Regions from separate parts of the Nocardia sp. NPDC003183 genome, predicted to be linked through region 1. Evidence: riboswitches for the same ligand, from Rfam matches in the RefSeq annotation. Region 1 holds a riboswitch; each other region holds the start of a gene.
What was found. Region 1 has a riboswitch for S-adenosylmethionine ahead of ACWDXS_RS28415 (aminotransferase class V-fold PLP-dependent enzyme). Riboswitches for the same ligand answer to the same signal wherever they lie in the genome.
Positions count from the first base shown of each region.

Region 2: it holds a riboswitch for S-adenosylmethionine, as region 1 does, so the genes downstream of both, ACWDXS_RS31495 (amino acid ABC transporter permease) here and ACWDXS_RS28415 (aminotransferase class V-fold PLP-dependent enzyme) in region 1, are expected to answer to the same signal.
Region 3: it holds a riboswitch for S-adenosylmethionine, as region 1 does, so the genes downstream of both, ACWDXS_RS20810 (rhodanese-like domain-containing protein) here and ACWDXS_RS28415 (aminotransferase class V-fold PLP-dependent enzyme) in region 1, are expected to answer to the same signal.

Region 1 is NZ_JBSFTG010000013.1:191,244-197,627, reverse strand. Features, by position in the region: gene ACWDXS_RS28435 (flavin reductase family protein) at 1-141, shown strand, start outside; gene ACWDXS_RS28430 (Uma2 family endonuclease) at 194-829, shown strand; gene ACWDXS_RS28425 (hypothetical protein) at 866-1,105, shown strand; gene ACWDXS_RS28420 (excalibur calcium-binding domain-containing protein) at 1,112-1,651, opposite strand; gene ACWDXS_RS28415 (aminotransferase class V-fold PLP-dependent enzyme) at 1,861-3,177, opposite strand; SAM riboswitch class IV at 3,219-3,333, opposite strand; gene ACWDXS_RS28410 (class I SAM-dependent DNA methyltransferase) at 3,507-4,211, shown strand; gene ACWDXS_RS28405 (AAA family ATPase) at 4,449-5,579, shown strand; gene ACWDXS_RS28400 (S8 family peptidase) at 5,604-6,384, shown strand, end outside.
Region 2 is NZ_JBSFTG010000018.1:23,951-30,334, reverse strand. Features, by position in the region: gene ACWDXS_RS31520 (carotenoid biosynthesis protein) at 1-652, shown strand, start outside; gene ACWDXS_RS31515 (LppM family (lipo)protein) at 800-1,555, shown strand; gene ACWDXS_RS31510 (glycosyltransferase family 2 protein) at 1,557-2,729, shown strand; gene ACWDXS_RS31505 (hypothetical protein) at 2,713-2,910, opposite strand; gene ACWDXS_RS31500 (hypothetical protein) at 2,983-3,702, opposite strand; SAM riboswitch class I at 4,069-4,162, shown strand; gene ACWDXS_RS31495 (amino acid ABC transporter permease) at 4,273-5,268, shown strand; gene ACWDXS_RS31490 (amino acid ABC transporter ATP-binding protein) at 5,265-6,026, shown strand; gene ACWDXS_RS31485 (ABC transporter substrate-binding protein) at 6,059-6,384, shown strand, end outside.
Region 3 is NZ_JBSFTG010000006.1:221,822-228,205, forward strand. Features, by position in the region: gene ACWDXS_RS20800 (PIN domain-containing protein) at 1-38, shown strand, start outside; gene ACWDXS_RS20805 (O-succinylhomoserine sulfhydrylase) at 113-1,321, opposite strand; gene ACWDXS_RS20810 (rhodanese-like domain-containing protein) at 1,332-1,748, opposite strand; SAM riboswitch class IV at 1,766-1,885, opposite strand; gene ACWDXS_RS20815 (Rv0361 family membrane protein) at 1,931-2,389, opposite strand; gene ACWDXS_RS20820 (FAD-dependent oxidoreductase) at 2,580-3,968, shown strand; gene ACWDXS_RS20825 (amidohydrolase family protein) at 4,153-5,004, shown strand; gene ACWDXS_RS20830 (DUF456 domain-containing protein) at 5,005-5,487, opposite strand; gene ACWDXS_RS20835 (CaiB/BaiF CoA transferase family protein) at 5,616-6,384, shown strand, end outside.

The DNA of each region.
Region 1 (6,384 bases):
AAACTCATCGACCTCGGCGACCACACCCTCGCCGTAGGCCTGGTCACCCGAGTCCACGACCAAACCGAAGAGTCCCCCTCCGCAGCCCCGTTGCTCTACTACAACGGCAAATACCACCGCCCCACCGCCCTCGACACCTGATCAGAGCGTCTGTGTAGGCCGGTGACCCACCTGCCACAGCTAGGTTGGTCCGATGAGCGAGGAATACGACTGGTCGTGGTTGCGCGCCGGTGTTCCGAGAATCGACCTGGACACGTATTTGGCGATGCCGGAAGACCTCGCTCGGGTAATCGAGGTCAAAGACGGCCTGCTGGTGCATCGCGACTCACCTTCGCCGAATCACATCGCCAGCGCCGACGTGATCAAACAGTCCCTGCGGGAAGCGATCCGGAAACGCGCCACCGGGCAGCCCTGCCTGAAGGCCAGCGGCGAACTGGACATGCTGGTCTCGGAGGTTCCCTTCAACTTCCGCCGCCCCGACGCCATTGTGTACCGCTGCATCGAAGACCCCCGCGACAAGTGGAAAACCAAGCCGACAGCAGGCGACACCCTGCTGGTCGTCGAAGTGGTATCACCGGCGACGGTTACCGCCGATTGTGTGGATAAACGAGCGGAATACGCCCGCCTGGGAATCGAGCAGTACTGGATCGTCCGCATGGAGAACAACGACGGCCGCGTGAAGTCCATCGAAATCCTCCGTCTCAACACCGCGGGCGTCTACGTCTCCACCGAAACCCGCTTCCGATCCCACAGCCCCACCGCGATCGCGATCACCGATCCGCTCGACGTCACCATAACCTGGAACGCCCTCGACGCGGATCTCGACTGACCTGATCGGAAACTTGTCTCCATGAGTGAGTTTCGGGTGACCGGCATCTTCCCGGTCAGCTTCAGACCGGACCCGTTTGTCGTCGGCCACGCGATCGGCAATTTCGACGTCGGCGGCGCTGTCGAGCTTCGGCGGGCGGGCAAGGTCATCGCTCGAGGAGTCCTTCGAGCGTTCGAAATCCGTCGCTCCCCGAGAGGCGAACTCTCGTTCGCCTTCTCGGATGAGATTTCCCAGCACGTCAGCGTCGGGGACGTCGTTCGTTCGATGGATACCTGATTACCCCTACTCGCAGGCCACTCCATCCTTGTTCCGGTCGAGCTCTGGTCGGTAGCCGGGTTCACCGATGTGGATCGGGGCGGCACCGGCAGCCCTGGCTGCGTCACAGTTCTTGTAATAGGCGCTGGCGGGCGCCGGCGCTTCGGGCTCCGGGACGGCTGCCACCCGCGGGGCGGGGAGGTCGACGGTGGTGGTCGGCGCGGGGACGATGACCGGCGGTGGAGCCGGCGCCGCGATCGTGGTGGTGGGTGCGATGGGTGCCGGCGGGAGATCGATCGTGGTGGTCGGGGCGGCGGACGTCGTGGTGGTCGGGGCGGCGGTGGTCGTCGACGGCTTTGCCGTGGTCGATGATGCGACGACGCGGGTGGTCGAGGTGGGTGATGTCCGCGCGGCCGGTGAGGGGTTGTCGTCACTGAGACCGGCGACGACCGAGAGACCGAGCACGCCGGCGACTCCGATCCCGGCCAGCAACGGCCAACGCCGCTTCTTTTCGGGTCGGCGGGGCGGACGAGCCCACGGGTCGGGCGGCTGAGTCGGTCGAGTCACGGTGTCCCCTTTGATTGTCGGGCAATCTCGGGGGCTTCATCGCGACGGGTTCGACAGGCGTTACCCAGCTGAGAGGCAGTCCAAACCTGGAATTTCCGAGAAGCGGTCCGTCGGGTTCTCGGACGGATACCACTCGACGGAAAACGAATATCGGCCGCCGAGAGCAGGTCTCGACGGCCGACGTTCGGCGAATCTCGCCTGTGACGAGTTCAGCCGATCAGGCAGGGGGCGGCGCCTTCGGGGGAAGAGGCGCTGAGGGGACGGGTTTCGGGGGTCGGGTTCCAGTGCCCGTCGGTGGCGGCGTAATTCCAGGCGGGGCCTTGGCTGACCAGGGTGGCTACCGCGCTGATCAAGCGGTCTACATCGGCGGCGGTGGTGCCGAGGCCGATGCTGGCTCGGAGGGCGGCGTCGAGGCCGAGGCTCGCGAGGAGGGGGTGCGCGCAGAAGCGGCCGTCGCGCACGCCGATGGCGTGTTCGGCGGAGAGGTACGCGGCGACTTTGCCAGGGGCGATATCGGCGATCGTGAAGGCGACGATGCCCACACAGTCGGGGCTGTCGGACCAGATACCGACCAGGTCGACGCCGGGGATCGCGGACAGGCCGTCACGCAGCCGGTCGGCCAGAAAGCGCTCGTGCGCGACGAGTTCGGTGGGATCGATGGCAGCCAGCGCATCGCAGGCAGCAGCAATAGCGGCCGCGCCGAGGACGTTCGGCGAACCGGCTTCGTGCCGCTGCGGCGCGCACGCCCATTCGACCTCTGTCACACCGACATTGCGCACCGCACCACCACCGGCCAGGTAGGGCTCACCCTCGTCCAGCCAGTCGCGCCGGCCGACGAGCACACCCGAACCGAACGGCGCGTACAGCTTGTGCCCGGAGAAGGCGAGGTAGTCGATCCCGGTTTCGCGCAGGGAGATCCGGCGATGCGGAGCCAGCTGCGCGGCGTCGACGAGGATGCGCGCACCACAGAGGTGGGCGATGGTCGCGAGCCGTTCCAGCGGCAGCACCTCACCGGTGACGTTGGACGCGCCGGTCACCGCGAGCAGCGCGGCAGGCTTGCTGCACAGCTCGGCGACGACACGCTGAATCGTCTCCTCGACTGTGGCGGCGGCCCGCACGACGCGACGACCGTGCTTCGCCCACGGCAGGAAGTTGGCGTGGTGCTCGATATCGAGTACCACGGTCTCCCCCGGCACGCACCCGGCCAGCAGGTTCAGCGAATCGGTGGTGTTGCGCGTGAACACCACGACCTGGTCGTCGTCGGCGTCGAGGAACCGGGCAACGGACCCCCGCGAGGCCTCGTAGCACTCGGTGGAGATCCGCGAGGCGTATCCCGCGCCCCGGTGCACGCTGGCGTAGAACGGCAGCAACTGCGAAATCCGGTCGGTGACCTGCTTCAACGCCGGCGCACTCGCCGCGTAGTCGAAGTTGGCGTAGGAGCTGGTACCGCCCTGAACGAGCGGAACCTGCAGGTCGGCACCGGAAACGGCGGCGATGGCACAGGTGGGGTCGATTACAGCAGTCATGACGAAATCCCGTCGGCTCAGGGACCCGCTCCTGAAGAGGTGGCCCGCGCTTGCCGCGCCCAATTCGGACGTCAGCCTGGTCGTCACCCGGAGCACCCCACCGCGGAGGAGGGTTGCCGACCAGCAAGCCGGGGCTGAACGCTGGTACTCGTGACCTGCAACGAGAGTGACAGACGACCACCGGACCTGTCAACCACCGATCGCCGGCGCGCTCGGAGCCGACCCCGGCCACGCACGAGATCTCCCGGTTCGGCGCGGCGGTCGGACCGTCGCGACCCGCAGCGGGAAATCGGTTGTCCACGTGCGCTTTCCTTTGCGACACTCCGGTGATGCCTGCCTTCGCCGATTTCGACCGACGCCACTACCCCACCGTCGATGTCGCCACCGGCTACGACGGCTGGGCCGACACCTACGAGCGCACCGTGATGGACGAGATGGACTCGGCGCTGCTGGATCGGCTTCGTCGCCCGGATTGGGCGGGAGTGCGCCAGGCGGTCGACCTGGGTTGCGGGACGGGGCGAACCGGCGCGTGGTTGCGCAGCCGCAGTAGCGCCGAGATCGACGGCGTCGATCTGAGCGCGGGAATGCTGGCCCGTGCCCGCGTACGCGGTGTACACCGCACACTCACCAAGGCCGACGTGTGTGCCACCGAATTACCCAGCAGCACTTACGATCTCGTGATCTCCTCGCTGATCGACGAACACCTGCCGGACCTGCGCCCGTTCTACACCGAGGCCGCGCGGCTGGCTGTCCCAGGAGCCACGTTCGCCCACGTCAGCTACCACCCACAGTTCATGATGGTCACCGGAATGCCGACGCACTACACCCCGGCTGGGGGCGATCCGATCGCGATCAGCACCCACCTGCACCTGCTGAGCGAGCACATCACCGCGGGCACCGACGCGGGCTGGGTCCTCACCGAAGCGGCCGAGGCCCTGGTGGACGACGCCTGGCTCGCGGCGAAACCCAAATGGGCCGACCTGCGCGGCCACCCGTTCACCATGGCGCTGGTCTGGACGCTCGGCATCGCATAGGCACCGAGCCGCACGCTTCGAGGCACGCCCGACGCGAAGGGAATCGCCCATGAGGGGGCGTGGCGGAACTAGCATCCGACGAAGGGAATCGCTGCGCTGAGGGCTCGGCAGATCAATGTGGCGCTGCGGGTGGGGTCCGATGTCAAACCGGTACACAAGGGGTGAACTTTGCCCGTGATGGACGCCGTACGATCGAGTGAAGCGAAAATAGTCCACGTAGTTGATCGGAAGAAGACCATGTCACACGCCTTGAGCTCCACTTCGGCGGACGTGAGCGCCGATCTACCCGACGAATTCGTCCACCTGGCCAGGTTGGCGCTCGCCGGGCGCGAGCAGGACGTCGCGATGTTCGTGCGCCGGGCCGCGCGCCGCCACCGGCATGCCAGTCCCGAACTGGCCGATGCGCTGATCGCCCTGCTGCGCCAGAACCCCACGCGCGCCAATCCCCTACGCGCGGAAGTGGATACGCCGATTCCGGTCGACGGCGACAGCCGACTGCCGCTGCTGCGGGTGATCCCGCCCGGTTCCACCGCCGAAGTGCCGATCCTGGCCGCCGAAACCTATGACGTGCTCACCCAGATCGTCGACGAACGCAGGCAGGCCGACCGGCTGGCCGCCGCCGATCTGACTCCGGCCGGCAGCTTGCTGTTCGTCGGTCCGCCCGGTGTCGGCAAGACGATGGCCGCGGCCTGGCTGGCCCACCAACTGTCGCTGCCGCTGGTGGTCCTGGACTTGGCGACCATCATGAGCAGCCTGCTCGGCAAGACCGGCACCAACCTGCGCCATGCCATCGACTACGCCAAGCAGCGGCCGTGCGTTCTGCTGCTCGACGAGCTCGATGCCATCGCCAAGCGTCGCGACGACGATCGCGATGTGGGCGAGTTGAAGCGACTGGTGACGGTGCTGCTCCAGCAGATCGACGACTGGCCGACCGGCGGGGGCCTGGTCATCGGCGCGACCAACCACGCCGATCTGCTGGATCCGGCCGTGTGGCGGCGCTTCGATGTGAGCGTGGAGTTCGCGCTGCCCGAGGCCGAGCAACGCTGCGAGGCGATTCGCCGATTCGCCGGGCAGCCACTGCCCGACGGCGCGGTGGACGCGGTGGCGCTGGCATCGAAGGGCTTGTCGTTCAACGATATCGAGCGCGCGATGTTGCGATTGCGCAGGCGTTGCGTGCTCGAGGACCAGCTACTGCCCGGGCTGATGGCCGAGCATTCCGCGCGACTGGCAGCTGAACTTCCCAAAACGGATCGGTTACGGCTGGCACAGACGCTGACGGGCGTGTCAGGCTTGTCTCAGCGCCAGATCAGCGCGCTGACGGGGGTGTCGCGCGACACCATTCGTGGTTTCACGCATCGACGGGAATAACGTGGCAGCTGGGGGGATTCACCGGTGGCGGGACCGCGATTTCTGATCGGCTTCGGTGAGCGACTCACCGCGCCCATCTCTCCCAGCAGATCGGGCGGCTCGCCGCAGTCCCCGTACACGGTGGCGCAGGCGCGAGCCCGACTCGCGCCGATGCTCAGCGCGGCCACCTCGAGTGCGGACGCGTTGCCGAAGACGGCCTGCCCGGAGGACGAGACGGTCACGGCGGTCACTCTGCATCCGCAGTACCTGTCCAAAAGTGGTTATCCCACACGACTTCTCACATCGATGCAGTTGGATCCACTGGGCAGCAGGCCGGTGGCGATCGCGCCGGAGCACGGCCGACCACGGGCGAGCACCCTGCTGTTCCTGGCGACGACCCGCGTCAATCTGCAGTTGCTCACCGCGCGGATCAATGCCGACACACCGCTGGGCGGCGCCGAGATCGGAATCGTCAGCCTGGCGGAATTCCGGCTCAACAATGCCGCCGACAGGCTCAGACTCGCAGCGCAACCGCGTAATTCGGAGACCGTCGCCGAATTGGTGCTGCACTCCGATCGCGACATCGCCCTGCAGGGTCTGCTCGACTTCTCCCGCGATCTCGATCTCGACGTGGCCATCGACCGCCGACTCGACAACGGTGGTCTGGCCTTCGTCCCCGTCACCGGAACCCACGCCGCCATCGCCGCGCTCGCCGGCTACTCCTTCACCAGGGTGATCCGCCGCATGCCGCGCATGCGCACCCAGCTCGGGCGCGACACCACCACCAGGACAGCGCTGTCGACGTTCCGCCCGGCCTTGCCGACGG
Region 2 (6,384 bases), on a different contig from region 1:
CGTCGGCACCGCGACCGGATTCCCGTTCGGCAGCTACGCCTATGCCGTCGATCGGCTCGGGCCCGCGTTCGCCGATGTCCCGTTGGCGGTGCCGTTGGCGTGGACCGGCGGGCTGTACCCGATCTGGATCGTCGCGGGCATGCTCGTGTCTCGCGAGCGCCCCTCGAGCGCCTCGATCACGCGGCGCCCGGGTCGGTCCGGATCCGTGCGTGCGCGGGCACACAGCGCGTCGGACGCTCGACTGCTCAGCGGGTCGAATGCCGGGCGCGTGGGACTGTTCGTCCTCGGCGCGGTCGGCTGGGATCTGTTCCTCGATCCGCAGATGGTGGCCGACGGCCAATGGACCTGGGCGGTCACCGACGCGGGCCTGCCCGGCATCCCCGAGATCCCGTACACCAACTACCTGGGCTGGGCGCTCGTCGCCGTGGTCATGGCGGTGATTCTCACCCTGCTCGATCATTTCCTGCCGCCGCCGCGCGACCCGTCGGTGGCGGTCCCGGTCGCGGTGTTCGGGTGGACCTGGCTCGGCTCGACTCTCGCGCACGCGGTGTTCCTCGGCCTTCCCGCCTCGGCGATCTGGGGATTCCTCGGTCTCGGTGTGCTCGGAATCCCGTTGTTTCTGCGTGCGCGGGCCGCGCGACGCGTGTTCTGAGCGGGCAGGCCCCGCCGCGACACACCCCGATTCGGGGCGAAAATGCCTGATCGGCACGGGTGGGTGGTGAGCGCTGGGCCCGTCGTGTGGGCTCTCGGGCCTGAGCCTGGCACGATGTCAACCGTGCAGCCGAGTCCCGTCGCCGACATGCCCGCTCCTTCGCCGCGTCGTTCCGTGCCCGCGCGGCGCGTCGCGGCCGTTGCCGTCCTGCTGGCATTGCTCGTGCCCGCGCTCGCCGGGTGCCTGCGTGTGCAGGTGTCGATGGGGGTGTCGTCGAACGATCGCGTGTCGGGGCGGATCGTCGCCGCGGTGGTGCCGACGGGGCCTGAAGACAAGGGGCCGCAGCTGAAGGCGCCGGAGCAGCTGGCGGCGAAGGTGCGGGTGGAGAACTACAACCAGGACGGGTACATGGGTACCCAGGTGTTCTTCGACGATCTGTCCTTCGGCGAGGTCGGCCAGCTCGGTGGCCTGTCGGATCAGACCCAGGGCATGTTCACGCTCGAATTCCAGCGCAGCGGCGATCTGGTGAGTCTCACCGGGCGGGTCGACCTGGAATCGGTGCCGCCGCACGGCTCGGACGTGCAGTTCTCCGTGGCGTTCCCGGCCCGCGTCGCCAAGACCAACGGCACCCGGGAGACCACCGACAGTGAGAACACGGTGTCGTGGAAGCTGCCCGCGGGCGAGGTGTCGACCCTGCGTGCCGAGGTGAAGTACGCCGACCCCAACACCCGCTCGTTCGCGGGCTGGGCGGGCATCGTCGGCGGCATCACCCTCGCGGTGGCCGCGCTGATCGCGGGCCTGGCGTTCCGCGACCGCAACCCCGGCCCGCCGAACGCACCGCGTGGCGGTTTCTCCCCCTCGGAGATGTGGCGCGAAATCTCCAGTCGCAGACTGGGCCGCTGACATGAGCGCGGCTGCCCGCTACCTGACCTGGGCGGGCACCGGTCTGGCCGCGCTCGGCGCGGCCACCGCCGCCTACAACCTGGTCACCTTGCGCACCCTGCCGCGCGGGGTCGCGGGCGTGATCGAACCGGTCACGGTGTGCGTCCCCGCCCGCGACGAGTCGCAGCGCCTGCCCGCGCTGATCGCCGACCTTCGCGCACAGGTCGGCGTCCCCCGCCTGAGCGTGCTGATTCTCGACGACGCGTCCACCGACGGCACCTACGAAGCCGCACTCGACGCGATCGCCGACGACGAGCGCTTCACCGTCCTGCGCTCGGCCGCCCACCCCGCCCCCGGCTGGACCGGCAAGGCCGCCGCGTGCGCGCGCCTGGCCGCCCGCACCGACGCGGCCGCCCTGGTCTTCATCGACGCGGACGTCCGCCTGGCCCCCCATGCGATCGCCGCGGCGGTGACCGAATTGCGCAGGCGCGGAGCAGGTCTGGTCTCGGCCTGGCCGAGACAGGACACCGGTTCGACCGCCGAGCGCCTCATCCAGCCCCTGCTGGCCTGGTCGTGGGCCTCGACCCTGCCCGTCGGGCCCGCCAATCACAGCCTGCGCCCGTCCACCGCCGTAGCGTGCGGCCAGTTCCTCGCCGTCGACGCCGCGGCCTACCGCGCCGGCGGCGGCCACGCGGCCGTAGCAGCCAGCGCCACCGAGGACCTGGACCTGGCCCGCGCCATCCGCCGAGCAGGCCATCGCACCGCCCTGGTGACCGCGGGCCCCGCCGCGAGCACCCGAATGTACACCGGCACCACAGAACTCACCGACGGCTACACCCGCTGGCTGTGGTCGGCCTACGGCGGCCGCCGTGACACCGGCGCAGCCATCGGAATCCTCGCCGCCCTCGCCTATTGGATCCCCCCACTGGCCGCGATCTTCGGCCGCACCCGAACCCGCCGAGCAGGCCTACTCGGCTACCTGGCCGCCGTCACAAGCCGTCTGACCGCCCGCACCATCGAAACCCGCCGCCCCCCAACAGCCACCGACCTCACCTCAGCCCTGGCCCACCCCCTCTCGGTAGCCCACTACCTCGTTCTCTGGACCCGCTCCCACCACCGCCACCGCACCGGCCGCCTCCGCTGGAAACAGCGACCTTTGGTGACGCCCGGCGACGCCGTTACCCGCCTGGCATGACCACCGCCTCCGTCGCCACTCCGGCGGTCGACGACTGTTCGATGTCCAGATCCAGATCTGCCCAGGCGATTTCGACCTTGACCAGGTCGATTGCGGTGACAAGGTCCTGACCCCGTAGCCCGATTCGCTCGGTGACGTACCTGCCGTCCGAAGTGAGACGCAGTTGCTCGATGGAGGACACCGGTCCGTCGTCGTCGACCGTGCGGACGATCCAGTACTGGGCGATGCCGAGCCTGACGCCGACCCGCGAGTTTCAGGCGACCTCGGTAATGCCGATGGTGGGAAAGAAGAAGCAAGACCTGCCCGCATTGTCGGTGGTGCCGAAGACGGCGGCCAGGACGGTACCGCGGCCGGTGTCTACGGGGACAGCGCGAACGCCGCCGACAGGGATGGCGGCGAAGAGGAAGTCACGGATGGCGGTTTCGGCGAGGGGACGCAGTTCGGCGGGAACCTCGGGCGGGACCATGGCGCGAACGATGTCGGCGATCGAGCCCATCGAAGCCATGCCGCCGCGACCGGTGCTGATATTGAGCCAGGCCACCTGCATACCGGAGGTTTTCGTCGCAGCGGTGTCGGGGGCGAGGCCGTAGGGCAGGAAGGTGAACAGGGTCTGGCCGGACTTCACGGCCGACAGGTCGATGCCCGGGATCGGGAGGGTGTTCGCCGGCCACGGCCCAGGGACCGCGCCCGCGACGGCAGGCACGAGACCCGCGCCGTCACCGGTGCAGTTCGCGGCGACCGTGGGGTACAGGAACGGCTGGATACCCAGGGATTTCAGCGTCTCGACGACGGTTTGGTAGGCGCCGAGCAGATCACCCGGGCCCGCCGATGGCCGAACAGCCGGCGCATCCCGGGTGACAGCGGGCGTCACCGGTGCGGCCGGTTCGGCGGCGGCCAGCGGCGCGGCCAGCAGTAGCGCGGCGGCGCAGGCCGTCAGCGAGGTCAGTGTGGCGGAACGACGTGCAACGATCACGGCGAAACTCCTCATCGACGCAGAGAAGGCCGACGCTACCGCGTGCGGTGGGTGAATCCGGACAGGTGAAGTCACCGGCCGTTCGGCGCGTCGCAATCTCGCAGCGAACCCGCCGCCGCGGCCCGGTGTCCGCCCCCTTCTCGGCACCGGACCCAACGACGCGTCCGCAGGATCCCTATGCCCGGACGCGTTCGCCCAGACCCCTGCGCCCGCGCCCGCGCGCGAATCACCTACCGCGCCGAACCGGGGCAATTATGCCGGTGCCCACGATCGGTTCCAACCTCTGCGCTCACGTTGATTTCTATCGTTGCGCGCACTAGTGCATATGCCACATGCTGATTCAGCTCGGGCCACGACGGCCGGGCACAACCATCCAGAGCGACCGAGAGACCTGGCTCTACGACGTCGCAGCAACCCGCCCGTTTCGGGGTGTGGGTGCTTCTGCCGGGTTCGATGGAGGAGATTTTCGTGCTGTCCACCTGTCCGGCCTGAGCGCCGCCAGATCGCGAACCCGTTGCTGGCCGGGTGGAGGTCACTGTGCCTCGTTCCACTGTTTTCCGAAGGATTCCCATGACCGCGTCTGCCGTATCCGGCGCCGAGACCGCGCCCGCACCGCCCGGCGACGCTCTCCCCGCCGACAAGGCGCCCATCGACGACCTGCCCCGGATCGCCGGGTCGTGGCACCCGTGGCGCTGGGCCGTCGCGGCGATCGCTCTACTGCTGGTGGCCCAGTTCGCGCACGGCCTGATCACCAATCCGGGTTGGGACTGGGGCACTTTCGCCCAGTACTTCACCGCGAAGTCGGTGCTGGCCGCACTCCGGGTGACCATCGAGCTCACCCTGTGGGGCACCGCCCTCGGTTTCGCGATCGGCACGCTGCTGGCGATCGGGCGGGTGTCGAACAATCCCGTGCTGCGGGTGATCGCCTGGACCTACATCTGGGCTTTCCGTTCGATCCCGCTGATCGTGCAGCTGCTGTTCTGGTTCAACATCGCCTACCTGTATCCCCGCCTGTCCGTGGGCATTCCGTTCGGCCCCGGCTTCTACGAGTTCGATGTCAATGGTGTGATCAGCGGTTTCACCGCGGCGGTGATCGGGCTGGCCCTGCATCAGGCGGCGTATTCGGCCGAACTGATCCGCGCGGGTCTGCTCGCCGTCGACGACGGTCAGCTCGAAGCGGCGGCGGCGCTGGGGATTCCACGCTGGCGCCAGTTCCGCACGATCGTGTTGCCGCAGGCGATGCGCTCGATTCTGCCGAACGCGGCCAATGAGGTGATCAGCCTGTTCAAGGGCACCTCGATCGTGTCGGTGATGGCGATCGCCGAGCTGTTCTACCAGGTACAGGTGATCTTCGGCCGCAACGGCCGGGTGGTGCCGCTGCTGATGGTGGCGACCGTCTGGTACATCGTGCTCACCACGGCGCTGTCGATCCTGCAGTACTACATCGAACGGCACTACGCCAAGGGCGCGCAGCGTGAGCTGCCGCCGACACCGTGGCAGCGGGTCCGCGCCAAGGTCACCGAGATCGCCGCCGGTGCGGCCGCACCCCGAGGAGCAACCCGATGACCGCAGCGGTGCTGGCGCGCGGAATCCGCAAGTCCTACAGCGGCACCGAGGTACTGCGTGGCGTGGATCTGGCCGTACGCGCCGGTGAGGTGGTCGCGCTGATCGGGCCGTCCGGCTCCGGCAAGTCCACACTGCTGCGGGTGCTCAACCATCTGGAAGCACAGGACGCGGGCACCGTACACATCGACGGTGAGCTGATCGGCTACCGCCAACGCGGCAATACCCTGCGTTCGCTGCCCGACCACGCGGTGCGCGCCCAGCGCAGCCGCATCGGCTTCGTGTTCCAGCAGTTCAATCTGTTCCCGCATCTCACGGTGCTCGACAACGTGGTGCTCGCCCCGGTCTCGGCGCAGCACCGTCCGCGCGGCGAGGTGATCGCCGAGGCGACACAGCTTTTGGAACGGGTGGGCCTGGCCGATTTCGTCGACGCCTACCCCCGGCGTCTGTCCGGTGGTCAGCAGCAGCGCGTGGCCATCGCACGGGCCCTGGCCTTGAAACCACGGCTGATCCTGTTCGACGAACCCACCTCCGCACTCGACCCGGAGCTGGTCGGCGAGGTCCTCGCGGTGATCCGCGATCTCGCACACAGCGGCACCGCGCTGGTGATCGTCACCCACGAGATCGGTTTCGCCCGCGAGGTCGCCGACACGGTCGTGTTCCTCGACGAGGGCGTGATCGTCGAGCAGGGCGAGGCCGCCAGCGTTCTCGATCACCCCGAACACCCGCGCACGCAGGCGTTCCTGTCCCGCGTCCGCTGAACATCCCTTCCCACGAACAGGTTTCGACACTGATGAAGCTCTCCACTCTGATCGGCATCGTCGCGGCGGCTACGCTGTTGACGGCAGGCTGCACCGCCGAGCCCGAGGCCGCCGACACCGTGCAGGCCGGTGCGATCACCTACGACCTGTCCCCCGCCCAGGAGGGCAGGGTGCGCGCCGCCAAGGTCGACGCGATCGCCGCCGAGGTGCCCAAGGCCATCCGCGACCGCGGCACGCTGGTGGTGACCGGTCCCGCCGGTTCCGTGCCGCCGCTGCGGTTCTACGCCACCGACGACCGGACGGTCATCGGCTCCGAGGTCGACTTCGCCACCCTGGTGGCCGACATCCTGGGCCTGAA
Region 3 (6,384 bases), on a different contig from region 1:
GCCACCTGGGGTTCGCGGTCTACGACCCGGTCCGGTAGGCGATCCACGAGTCCGACGTCGACCTGCCGAACGTGGATCGTTGCGACAGGCCGACTCGGGACGTTCGGACGAACTAGCTCAGGGCGTTGTCGAGGTCGCCGAGGAGATCTTCGAGGTCTTCCAGACCGACCGAGATGCGAACTACCCCGTCGGACAAGCCGATTGACGCACGCCCCTCCGGGCCCATGGCTCGGTGGGTGGTGGTGGCGGGGTGGGTGATCATGGTTTTGGCGTCGCCGAGGTTGTTGGAGATGTCGATGATGCGGAGGCGGTTGAGGACCTCGAAGGCTCGCTTCTTGCCGTCTTCGCCGTTGAGGGCGAAGGTGACTACGGTGCCGCCGCCGGTCATCTGCTCTTTGGCCAGTGCGTGTTGCGGATGTGATTCCAGGAAGGGGTATTTCACCCAGTCGACCGAATCCTTGGTCTCCAGGAACTCGGCTACCCGCAGGGCCGACTCGGTGGAGTGGCGCACGCGCAACGGCATGGTTTCCAGGCCCTTGAGCAAGGTCCAGGCGTTGAAGGGGCTCAGGGCAGGGCCGGTGTGGCGCATCAGGGTTTTGACGGGGCCGTCGATGTAGTCCTGGGCACCGAGGATGGCGCCGCCGAGGACGCGGCCCTGGCCGTCGATGTGTTTGGTGCCGGAGTAGACCACCACGTCGGCGCCGAGTTCGAAACCGCGCTGGAGCAGGGGGGTGGCGAAGACGTTGTCCAGCACCACCTTCGCGCCCGCGGCGTGGGCGAGCTCGGTGACCTTGCGGACATCGACGAGGGTCTGCATCGGGTTGGCCGGGGTCTCGAAGAACACGGCCTGGGTGGGGACGGAGAGGGCCTGCTCCCACTGGTCGAGGTCGTCACCGTCGACGAACACGGTTTCGATGCCCCAGCGCGGCAGGATCTCGTTACAGACCACGAAACAGGACCCGAACAGGCTGCGGGCGGCGACGAGACGGTCGCCCGCCTTCAGCAGGGCGCCGAGCGCGGTGAACACCGCCGACATGCCGGACGCGGTCGCGAAGGCCGCTTCGGCGCCGTCGAGCAGGCGGATGCGCTCCTCGAACATGGCCACGGTCGGGTTGCCGAAACGCGAGTAGACGAAGTGCTCGACGTCGCCGGTGAACGCGGCCTCGGCGGCTTCGGCGTTCTCGTAGACGAAACCGGAGGTCAGGTACAGCGCCTCGGAGGTCTCGTCGAAGCCGGAACGGCGCAGACCGCCGCGCACGCCGAGCGTGCCGGGACCGACGCCTTCGGGCAGTGGCTTGTCGAACGAACCACCGGTGATCATGCTTTTCTCCTTATGCCTGACGCCACGGCAGGCCGACAGCGCGCCAACCGGTGCTGCCGCGCTGACCGAACGCGTCGGGACCACCTTCGAAACCGTCGAGCACGTTGTAGGACGGTGCCACGCCCGCCGCGGTCGCCAGGTTCGCCGCGTGCGCGGAACGCTGACCGGAGCGACACAGGAACACCACGGGTGCGTCGTCGGGGCGACCGGCGAGTGCCTTCTCGAGCTGCACGCCGAACTCGGGATTGCGGGTGCCGGTGCCGTCGACCCACTCGATGAAGTGGGCCGGGCGTTCGATGGAACTGGTGTCGGGAATGCCGATGTGTGCCCACTCGCCTTCGGTGCGCACGTCGACCAGCACGGCGCCGGGGTGCTCGGTGAGCAGCTCCCACGCCTTCTCAGGGGTGATGTCGCCAGCGTAAGTCATGTCGATCCTCCTGCGTGAATCCGCTCTTGCCGTGCCGGAAATCCCCGAACACACGGCCAGGTCGTCACCCGGAGCACCCCACCGCGGAGGAGGGTTGCCGACCAGCGAGCCGGGGCTTGACGCTGGCACTCATGACCTTGCGATCTGAGATTGCCTCGGCACCGGTCATCGTGTCAAACGATTCAGAAGGAACACACCAGCCACGCGCTGTCGACGCGGGTCAGTTTCCAGTTGCTCGCCGCCGGGTTGCCGTTGACCACGAGCGCCGCGTCGATCTTGGCGCGGTCGCCGTTGACGGTGGCGTTCTCGAAACCCTTGCCGTCGATCGTGACAGTGGATTTCGGGCCACCGAGCTGTTCGCCGAGGCCGGATTTCTCCTCGTCGAACCCGGGGCAGGCCACACCGGTCGGCGGACGGAGGTCGCTGCGCGAGCGCGCGTCGATATAGTTGGTGACGGCGGCCGCGAGACGGTCCGCCTCTGTGACATTTTTCTCAGCGGGTGAGAGCAGTCCACCCGCCACGATGCCGATGAGCACGATGATCGCGATCACCGCGGCCGCGACGAACGGGACGATGGAACGCTTGTCGGTCTGATCCACCACTACGGGCTGGTCATCCGAGCCTGTTTGCTCCTCGTTCATGCTGTAATCCTGACAGACCCGCGCGGGCAGCTACACCGCGCGCCGGGTGGCTGCAACGCCGCAGCTAGAATCGCCTTGATTGCGGTCGGCTGCCGACGTCGATGGCAGCTGCCAGTAAGCGGATGTCCGACTTAGCCTAAGCTAAGTTGACGCCGTCAAATCAGTTCTCGACCAAAGGGTGCGCGTAGAAATGACCGAACAGAGTGCAGCGACTCGCCCACTTCGCATTGCGATCGTGGGTGCGGGACCGGCCGGTATCTACGCCGCCGACGCGTTGATGAAGTCCGATGCCGACGTGAGCATCGACCTCTACGAGCGTATGCCCGCGCCCTTCGGCCTGATCCGCTACGGCGTCGCCCCTGACCACCCGCGCATCAAGGGCATCATCACCGCCCTGCACAAGGTCCTCGACAAGGACCAGGTCCGCCTGCTCGGCAACATCGACTACGGCACCGACATCACCCTCGACGACCTGCGCCAGTTCTACGACGCGGTCATCTTCTCCACCGGCGCCAACGCCGACCGCGCCCTGGCCATCCCCGGCATCGACCTCGACGGCTCCTACGGCGCCGCGGACTTCGTGTCCTGGTACGACGGCCACCCCGACGTCCCGCGTTCCTGGCCCCTCGACGCCGAGAAGGTCGCCGTGCTCGGTGTCGGCAACGTCGCCCTCGACGTCGCGCGCGTGCTCGCCAAGACCGGCGACGAACTGCTGCCGACCGAGATCCCGCCGAACGTCTACGAAGGTCTCAAGGGCAACAAGGCCCTCGAGGTCCACGTGTTCGGTCGTCGTGGTCCCGCGCAGGCCAAGTTCACGCCCCTCGAGCTGCGCGAACTGGATCACTCGCCGACGATCGAGGTCATCGTCAACCCCGAGGACATCGACTACGACGAGGGCTCCGAAGCCGCGCGCCGCAACTCCAAGCAGGTCGACATGGTCGCCAACACCTTGGAGCAGTGGGCCATCCGCGACCACGGCGACCGCCCGCACAAGCTGTTTTTGCACTTCTTCGAATCGCCCTCGGAGGTCCTCGGCGCAGACGGCAAGGTCGTCGGCCTGAAGACCGAACGCACCCAGCTCGACGGCACCGGCAACGTCAAGGGCACCGGCAACTTCACCGACTGGGACATCCAGGCCGTGTACCGCGCCGTGGGCTACCTCTCGCAGAACGTCACCCAGCTGCCGTTCGACGATCAGGCGGGCACGGTGCCCAACGAGGCCGGCCGCGTGATCGCCGACGACACCGCCGAAGGTGACGCCCGATTCATGCCCGCCACCTACGTGACCGGCTGGATCAAGCGCGGCCCGGTCGGCCTCATCGGCCACACCAAGGGCGACGCCAACGAGACCATCGCCTGCCTGCTCGACGACGCCAAGGCCTTCGCCCCCGCGCCGAAGCCCGAGCTCGACGCCGTCACCGAGTTCCTCGAGGGCAAGGGCATCCCGTTCACCACCTGGGCGGGCTGGTACCGCCTCGACGCCCACGAGCGCGCCCTCGGCGAGCCCGAAGGCCGTGAGCGCGTGAAGGTCGTGGAGCGCGAGGACATGCTGCGCGCCTCCGAGCCGAACAAGGCCTGAGTTTTCGGCGCGCTGGCGCGCGCGTGTTCGCGGCCCTGAATGGCCCGCCGATCCCTCCTCGGGGTCGGGATGTGCGGGAGTTGGGTGTGCTGTCATGGCAGAACTCGGGGTTTCAGTGGTCCCGTCCTAGTGGGGGCGCGACGTTGAGCGCGCTCGCGCCGCAGAGATAAGGCATTCTGTACTGGTGTTCGATGCCCACGTCCACATCATCGATCCGCGGTTTCCGCTGATCGAGAACGAAGGCTATCTCCCCGAGCCCTACGTGATCGATGACTATCGAAAGCGTATGGCGCACTTCGATGTTCGCGGCGGTGCTGTTGTCAGCGCGTCTTTCCAAGGCGCTGATCAGACGTACCTGAAGGCAGCACTGGCCGCGCTCGGTCCCGACTGGGTCGGCGTGACCCGGCTCGATCTCGACGCCACCGACGACGAGATCCTCGCGCTGAACCGGGCAGGCGTACGCGCCCTGCGGTTCAACCTCAAGCGCGCCGCCGCCGACATCACCGAGATGACATTGCAGGCGTTGCGCGCCCACGAACTGGCGGGCTGGCACGTGGAGCTCTACATCGACGGTCAGATGCTGGCCTCGCTGCAACCGGTGATCTCGAAGCTGCCCGCGCTCTCGATCGACCATCTCGGCATGTCCGACGAGGGTCTGCCGTACCTGCTCGACCTGGTGGACCGCGGCGCCAGGGTGAAGGCGACCGGGTTCGGCCGGGTCGAGATGGATGTGGCCGAGACGCTGCGACGCATCCACACCGTCAACCCGGGTGCGCTGATGTTCGGCAGCGATCTGCCCGGCACGCGCGCAGGCAGGCCGTTCGAGGAGCGCGATGTGGACCTGATCTCGCAGGTGGTCGGCTCCGATATCCACGCGGTGCTCGAGGACAATGCCCGCGAGTTCTACCGGCTGCCCGCGGTGCGTCGCCCGAAATCCGAGCCGCTACCCCGCACCGAGAATCCGACTATCCCGATCCCGCGCAATCAGCTCCCCGGCGCGGACGACCACACCCGTCCGCTGCCGATCATCGAGTAGTCAGCTGATGATCGCGCCGGTGAGCCACACACCGGACGCGATCAGCGCGCCGAACAACTCGACCAGCATCGACAAGCCGACGCCCTTGAGCGCGTGCACGGTCGCGGGCCAGGCCAGGTCGTTGGTCTTCAAGCGGTACAGCTCGGCCAGGTACACACCGAGCACGAAGCCGATGAACAGGCCGACGATCGGGATCACGAAGAAGCCGGCGATGCCGAGCACCGCACCGGCCAGCAGCGCACGGTTCGACACTCCGGCTTCGCGCATCCGCTTGCCCGGCCAGGTGTACTTCACGATGCCGGAGAGCGCCAGCGCGACGGTGGCGATCGCCAGCACCGTCCAGGCCGTCGTACCGCCGGTCATGAACGCCCACACCGCGATTGCCGCGAAGATGAGGATCACGCCCGGCAGAATCGGTACGATCACGCCGACGATGCCGACCAGAATGACAAGGCCGACAACGACCTCACCCCACACGCCCACTATCGGGTCCTCCCGTTGCCACGCCGAGTCGCGCTCGTGCGAATTCTCGCCCATGCTCTACCCGAGCCGCCACCCCAGCGCTATTGTCGGAGTGTCAATACCGTTCGACGACGAACTGAGGTCACCGCGTGAGCACGGAGTCCACCGCCAAGCAGGGGCCCCTTGCGGGCATCAAGGTCATCGAGTTGGCAGGCATCGGGCCAGGTCCGCACGCCGCGCTGCTGCTGGCCGACCTCGGGGCCGACGTGGTGCGCGTGCAGCGCCCGAACCAGCTGCCCGGCTTCATGGAACGCCCCCAGTGGCGCGGGCGAACGATCGTCGAGGCGAATCTGAAGGACCCCGCCGACGTCGCCAAGATCCTCGACCTGGTCGAGAAGGCCGACGTGCTGCTCGAGGGCTTCCGCCCCGGCGTCACCGAGCGCATGGGCCTCGGACCCGACGAGGCGCTGGCCCGCAACCCGCGCCTGGTGTACGGCCGGATGACAGGCTGGGGCCAGCACGGCCCGCTCGCCGATCGCGCGGGACACGACATCAACTACATCTCGCTCACCGGTGTGCTCAATGCCATCGGGCGCAAGGGCGAGCGGCCGGTGCCGCCGCTGAACATGGTCGGCGACTTCGGTGGCGGCTCGATGTTCCTGGTGTTCGGCGTGCTCGCCGCGCTGGTGGAGCGGCAGAATTCCGGCAAGGGCCAGGTGATCGACGCCGCGATGATCGATGGCGCGCTTGCCCTTTCGCACATGATCTGGGGTATGCGCGGGGTCGGCCTGTGGTCCGACGAGCGCGGCACCAACCTGCTCGATACCGGCATGGCCTTCTACGACACCTATGAGACCTCCGACGGCAAGTACATGGCCGTCGGCGCGATCGAGCCGCAGTTCTACGCCGAACTGCTGG